2 linked regions of the Pontibacter akesuensis genome follow. The protein of the gene in region 2 interacts with the protein of the main gene of each other region in a pairwise test. Links are inferred from orthologs where the notes say so. Each region holds a gene or a part of one and is shown on either strand. Other genes may lie near its edges.

What was found. The genes of interacting proteins can lie anywhere in the genome.
Region 1: the proteins of uvrA (region 2) and uvrB interact in binary tests that used the Escherichia coli proteins (3 or more experiments, as listed by UniProt). The link is inferred for Pontibacter akesuensis from one-to-one orthologs.

What each region holds. Positions count from the first base shown.
Region 1 is NZ_CP014766.1:2,462,686-2,465,719, forward strand. What follows is about bases 81-3,026. They hold uvrB (excinuclease ABC subunit UvrB), read left to right. Parts: upstream 81-512; coding sequence 513-2,540; downstream 2,541-3,026. Other genes in these bases: A0W33_RS20900 (hypothetical protein), read left to right, coding at 81-344; A0W33_RS10480 (GNAT family N-acetyltransferase), read left to right, coding at 2,668-3,026. Also shown: more of A0W33_RS20900, read left to right, coding at 1-80; more of A0W33_RS10480, read left to right, coding at 3,027-3,034. UniProt on the Escherichia coli protein: The UvrABC repair system catalyzes the recognition and processing of DNA lesions. A damage recognition complex composed of 2 UvrA and 2 UvrB subunits scans DNA for abnormalities.
Region 2 is NZ_CP014766.1:2,204,180-2,207,733, reverse strand. What follows is about bases 5-3,470. They hold uvrA (excinuclease ABC subunit UvrA), read left to right. Parts: upstream 5-354; coding sequence 355-3,270; downstream 3,271-3,470. Other genes in these bases: A0W33_RS09365 (LOG family protein), read left to right, coding at 5-11. Also shown: more of A0W33_RS09365, read left to right, coding at 1-4; A0W33_RS09355 (DUF4142 domain-containing protein), read right to left, coding at 3,508-3,554. UniProt on the Escherichia coli protein: The UvrABC repair system catalyzes the recognition and processing of DNA lesions. UvrA is an ATPase and a DNA-binding protein. A damage recognition complex composed of 2 UvrA and 2 UvrB subunits scans DNA for abnormalities.

The DNA.
Region 1 (3,034 bases), 260 kb from region 2 along the record:
TAAGTATAGCCGCTTGTGGGAAAGAAGAGGAAGCGCTGCCCTGCCTGACAGCAACGGTAGTGGGACCGGCTGAATGTGGGGAGGGAACCGTAATTGAAGTATACAGCGGCGAAGCCCGGCAACAAGATGCAATAGCCGGTTGCGATTTTGCTCCTGTTAGAATGTATACTGTGAATAACCTGCCGGAAAACCTCCAGGCGCCGGGAATCACCTTCACCTGTCAGCTGGCGGAGCCGGAGAAGAACCAGGAAGGGCGAATTTGCCAGGCAGTGTATATGGTGTATGAGGCGGCCACCATCAAGCGCCTTTGCAGCGTGCCGGAGCGGGCGACTTTAGAAGACTAATTTTTTCTGCAATATTTACTGAAGCCTGTTGCCCTGCAGCAGGCTTTTTTTACGCGCAAAGCTTTTTTTACAGGCAAGCCGTACAGCATAACAACTATAGCAGCAGCCTAAACTAACTGCCTGTTTTAAATGTTATGGTTTATCTTTACTACTCAGTAAAACAGACGAATGGATTTTAAGCTAACATCAGAGTTTCAACCAACCGGCGATCAGCCGAAAGCCATAGCCCAACTCACCGAGGGTATAAAAAACGGTGAGCCAGCACAGGTACTGCTCGGTGCCACCGGTACCGGTAAAACCTTCACGATGGCGAACGTCATCAAGAACACGGGCAAGCCTACGCTCGTGTTGTGCCACAACAAAACGCTGGCCGCCCAGCTTTACGGTGAGTTTAAGCAGTTCTTCCCGGATAATGCGGTGGAGTACTTTATCTCCTATTACGATTACTACCAGCCGGAAGCCTACATTGCCTCATCGGATGTGTTCATCGAAAAGGACCTGCAAATTAACGAAGAGATCGAGAAGCTGCGGCTGCATACGACTTCTGCCTTGCTTTCCGGCCGCCGCGATATTGTGGTGGTGGCGTCGGTGAGCTGTATCTATGGTATCGGTAACCCGGAGGAGTTTGGCAAAAACGTGATGCACCTGGCACCGGGGCAGCGCTATAGTCGCAATAACCTGCTTTATACTTTTGTGCAGATACTTTACAGCCGCACCGAGGCAGAATTTACACGTGGAACATTCCGGGTGAAGGGCGATACAGTGGACATTTACCCAGCCTACGCCGACTTTGCTTACCGCCTATACTTCTTCGGCGATGAGTTGGAAGCCATCCACCGCATCGATCCGGAGTCGGGAAAAAAGCTGTCGGAGGAGCAGGCGGTGACGCTGTACCCGGCAAACCTCTTCGTAACCGGTAAAGACACGCTGAACCAGGCCATCCATGAAATCCAGTACGACATGGTGGCGCAGAACGAGTACTTCCTGAAGGAGGACAGACCGGCTGAGGCAAAGCGCATCAAAGAAAGAACCGAGTTCGACCTGGAGATGATCCGAGAGCTCGGCTACTGCTCAGGCATCGAGAACTACTCCCGCTACTTCGACCGCCGGGAGCCGGGTGCCCGTCCGTTCTGCCTGCTCGATTACTTTCCGGATGATTACCTGATGGTGATTGACGAGAGTCATGCTACCCTGCCGCAGGTTCGCGCCATGTGGGGCGGCGACCGCTCGCGCAAAGTGGCCTTAGTGGAGTATGGCTTCCGCTTGCCCGCCGCCATGGACAACCGCCCGCTCACCTTCAACGAGTTTGAGAGCCTGATGCACCAGGTGGTGTTTGTGAGCGCCACGCCCGGCGATTATGAGATTCAGAAATCAGAGGGCGTGGTGGTGGAGCAGATAATCCGGCCAACCGGCTTGCTGGACCCTGAGATCGAGATCAGGCCAAGCACAAACCAGGTGGACGACTTGCTGGATGAGATTGACGAGCGCGTGAAAACAGGTGCCCGCGTATTGGTAACAACGCTGACCAAACGTATGGCCGAAGAACTGGCCAAGTACCTGGAGCGCCTCAACATCAAGGTAAAATACCTGCACTCAGAGGTAAAGACCCTGGACCGCGTGGAGATTCTGCGTGAGCTGCGCCTGGGCATTATTGATGTGCTGATAGGTGTGAACCTGCTGCGTGAGGGCCTTGACCTACCGGAGGTGAGTTTGGTGGCGATATTGGATGCAGACAAGGAGGGCTTCCTGCGCGACCAGCGCTCCCTGATCCAGACAATGGGCCGCGCCGCACGTAACGATAAAGGCAAGGTGATTATGTACGCCGACCGCATGACAGGTTCCATGCAGCGGGCCATTGATGAAACGAACCGCCGCCGTGATACCCAGATTGCCTACAACATCGAGCACGGCATTACGCCACGCACGGTAATCAAAACGAACGACGAGATTTTCCAGCAGACCTCTGTAGCTGACGCCAGGAAGCGGGAAGCGAAGATGTATGTGGGGCCAGAAGAAGTGTCGATGGCTGCCGAGCCGGTGGTGCAGCTGATGAAGCGCGACGAACTGGAGAAACTGATCAAGAAAACTGAGAAGCAGATGGAAGCCGCCGCCAAAGACCTCGACTTCCTGCAGGCTGCCAAGTATAGGGACGAGCTGGCAGACCTGCGCAAGCTGCTCAAGTCCAAACGCGACTAAGCAACGGGAAGTATACACCGCATTGGGGTAATTACAAAGTTTAAACGCCGCTCCCGCACCTGCTGCAGGAGCGGCGTTTTTGTATGACGTATAGCAGGCGTACCTTTGGCCTCTTAGAAAACAGAAAATGAAATCAACCGATAGCACTACCTTTCATTTCAGGGCAGGCACCGCAGCCGATGCCGCGTTGCTTGCGGATTTAGGCTGGCGCACCTTTGAGGAGACGTTTTCAGAGTCTAACGATCCGGCAGACATGGCCGCTTTCAAATACACCATGTACAGCCCCGCGCTACAGGCGGCGGAATTGGCCGATCCCGAAACAGAATTCGTGCTAGTGGAGGCGAGCGGAGAAGCCATTGCCTACATGAAACTGTACAAGGGAGAGGCTCCTATGGAAATCAAAGGGAACAAGCCGCTTCAGGTCAGCAGGCTCTACATTGCCGCCGCGTGGCTCGGGAGAGGGTTAGGAGACCAGTTGATGCAAAAGGCCTTGG
Region 2 (3,554 bases):
CGAACTTCTAAGGCTATACTTGCAGATTTATCTTACAGCAAAAGCAGGCTCTCACCGGGGCCTGCTTTTGCTGTTTTATAGCGGATGCTGCACTTTATCCTGTTTGATTCCCTACTCCGGCAGCGGGAGCAGAAACAACGGAGGCGCAGCCCCAGGTGTTATGCTTTATGTGAAAGCGGTTAAGCATGACTTGATGCCGCTGGAAACTTCTTTCCTCCAGACCACAGCCACAAGTATAAAACCCGCCGCTCCTAAACCAATTGCTCCAGTTTTCTGTTAAGAAGGGATGGACTTTTGCACAGCAGAAGCCCCGGGATTTATGTAACTTTGCTATTTAAGATCAACCCATTCCGAATGGCTTTAAACCAGGAGCAACAACTCACTACCACGGGCACCGATACGGCCACCGCCACGCCAAGTATAAACGGCGACGCGCAGCAGATTGAAGTATACGGTGCCCGCGAACATAACCTCAAAAACATTTCCATCAAACTGCCGCGCTACAAGCTGGTGGTGTTCACCGGCATTAGTGGCTCGGGCAAGTCGTCGTTGGCCTTCGATACCATTTATGCCGAAGGGCAGCGCCGCTACATGGAGACGTTCTCGGCCTACGCCCGCTCGTTTATGGGTGGCCTGGAGCGGCCTGATGTGGACAAGATTGAGGGACTGTCGCCGGTAATTTCCATTGAGCAGAAAACCACCAGCCGCAACCCGCGCTCCACGGTGGGCACCATCACCGAAATTTACGATTTCATGCGTCTGTTGTGGGCGCGTACGGCCGAGGCTTTCAGTTATGTGACGGGCGAGAAAATGGTGCGCCAGAGCGATGACCAGATTGTGAGCCACATGCTGGAGCACTTCAACGACAAGCGCATTGTGGTGCTGGCTCCGGTGGTGAAAGGCCGTAAGGGTCATTACCGTGAACTGTTCCAACAGATCCGGAAGATGGGCTTTATCCGCGCCCGCATCGATGGCGAACTGGTGGAGATCACGCCGAAGATGCAGGTAGACCGCTACAAGATCCACGACATTGAGATTGTGGTGGATAAGATTGTGGTGAAGGAGGATGACCGTTACCGCTTGTCCAGCTCAGTGCAGAACGCGCTGACACATGGCAAAGGAACGGTACTTATACTTGATGCGGATGCAAACCAGACGCATTTCTTCTCCCGTCACCTCATGGACCCTGCCACGGGTATCGCTTACGATGATCCGGCGCCAAACTCCTTCTCCTTTAACTCGCCTTACGGAGCCTGCCCTGTTTGCAATGGCCTGGGTGAGGTGCAGGAGATAACGGAGGAATCGGTGATACCGGATAAGTCGCTGAGCATTCGCCGCGGAGGCATTGCACCGCTTGGCGAGTACCGCGACATTTGGATCTTCAAGCAGATAGAGGCGCTGCTCAAGCACTTCAAGGCCTCTGTGGCTACGCCTATTAAAGACCTGCCGGAGGATTTGCTGAAGGTATTGCTGTACGGGCTGGAGGAAGACCTGGAGGTGAAAACCAAAAAGGGCAACTATGTGGTGGAGTTTGAGGGAATCATCAACTTTCTCAAAAACCAGATGGAGTCTGACTCCGACAACATCCGCTCCTGGGTAGAGGATTTTACCCAGACCAATACCTGCCCGGAGTGTAACGGCTACCGCCTGAAAAAGGAGTCGCTGCACTTTAAGATTGCCGAAAAGAACATCGGCGAGATTTCGGTACTGGACATCACCAAACTGGCGGCCTGGTTTGAGGGACTGGAAGATAGAATGAGCGAGCGCCAGAACGTCATCGCGAAAGAGCTGTTGAAGGAAATCCGTAAGCGCATCGGCTTTCTGCTGGATGTGGGACTGGATTACCTGAGCCTGCACCGCCCGGTAAGAACACTTTCCGGTGGCGAAAGCCAGCGTATCCGTTTGGCTACGCAGATCGGTACGCAGCTGGTGGGTGTGCTATATATTATGGATGAGCCAAGTATAGGTCTGCACCAGCGCGACAACGAACGCCTGATCAACGCCCTGAAAGACCTCCGCGACCTGGGCAACTCCATTATTGTGGTGGAGCACGACAAGGACATGATCATGCAGGCAGACTATGTGGTGGACATTGGTCCGGGAGCCGGCATCCACGGTGGGCAGGTGGTATCGGCGGGTACGCCCGAGGAGATGCTGCAGGCAGGCACCACCACGGCAAACTTCCTGAGTAACCGCCGCGGTATTGAGATTCCGCGCGTAAAGCGCCCGGGTAATGGCGAAACACTAAAGCTTATTGGCGCCACAGGCCATAACCTGAAGAACGTAACGCTGAAACTGCCTTTGGGTAAGATGATTTGCGTGACCGGTGTGTCCGGCAGCGGTAAGTCATCCCTCATTCATGATACGTTGTACCCGATCCTGAACACACATTTTTTTAGGGCAAAGCGCGAGCCGCTGCCTTACAAGAGCATCGAGGGGCTGGACAAAATTGACAAGGTTATCGAGGTAGACCAGTCGCCGATTGGCCGCACGCCACGCTCTAACCCGGCCACGTACACCGGCGTGTTTACGGATATCCGCAGCTTGTTTGCGCAGCTGCCCGAAGCAAAGATCAGGGGCTACACGCCGGGCCGCTTCTCGTTTAACGTGAAGGGTGGCCGCTGTGAGGCCTGCGAAGGCGCGGGCATGCGTACGATTGAGATGAACTTTCTGCCGGACGTGTACGTGCCCTGCGAGGTATGCAAGGGCAAGCGCTACAACCGCGAAACGCTGGAAGTTCGATTCAAAGGCAAGAGCATCACGGATGTGCTCGAGATGACGGTGGAACAAGCCACTGAGTTCTTCGACAGCCAGCCACGCATCCTGCGCAAAATCCAGACGCTGAACGAGGTAGGCCTGGGCTACATCACACTAGGCCAACAGGCCACCACCTTATCGGGTGGTGAGGCGCAGCGTGTGAAACTGGCTACAGAGCTGTCGAAGAAAGATACTGGCCAGACGCTGTACATCCTCGACGAGCCGACTACGGGCCTGCACTTCCAGGACATCGAGCACCTGACGGAGGTACTGCACAAGCTGACGGACAAGGGAAACACGGTGCTCATCATCGAGCACAACCTGGACCTGATTAAGGTGGCAGACTGGCTGATTGACATTGGGCCAGAGGGCGGCGAAGGCGGTGGCACCATTGTAGCCGCCGGCACGCCGGAAGATGTCGCTAAGAAAGGCAAGGGCTATACGGCACACTTCCTGAAGGAGGAGCTCAAAACGAGCATCTACCGCGAAAATGAGAAGGAGGCGGCAGAGTAATCAAACCCGCCGCATATCAAGTATAAAAAGAGCCGCTGCTATACTTTAGCAGCGGCTCTTTTTATACTTGATATTTTATGGACTAACTGTCATCTCGAACAGAGTGAGAGATCTATCTGAAATTCTAAAAAGATCTCTCCTGTCGTCGAGATGACAGCAGTCGGAGGAAAATGCTTTAGCAGATATGCTTATACACGTCGGGACAAGCGGACACTGGCGCCAGGGAAAACCGGTTGCTTAAATATTATCGATCTCGTCCTGCATCTCCTCCAGTATCTCCTGGT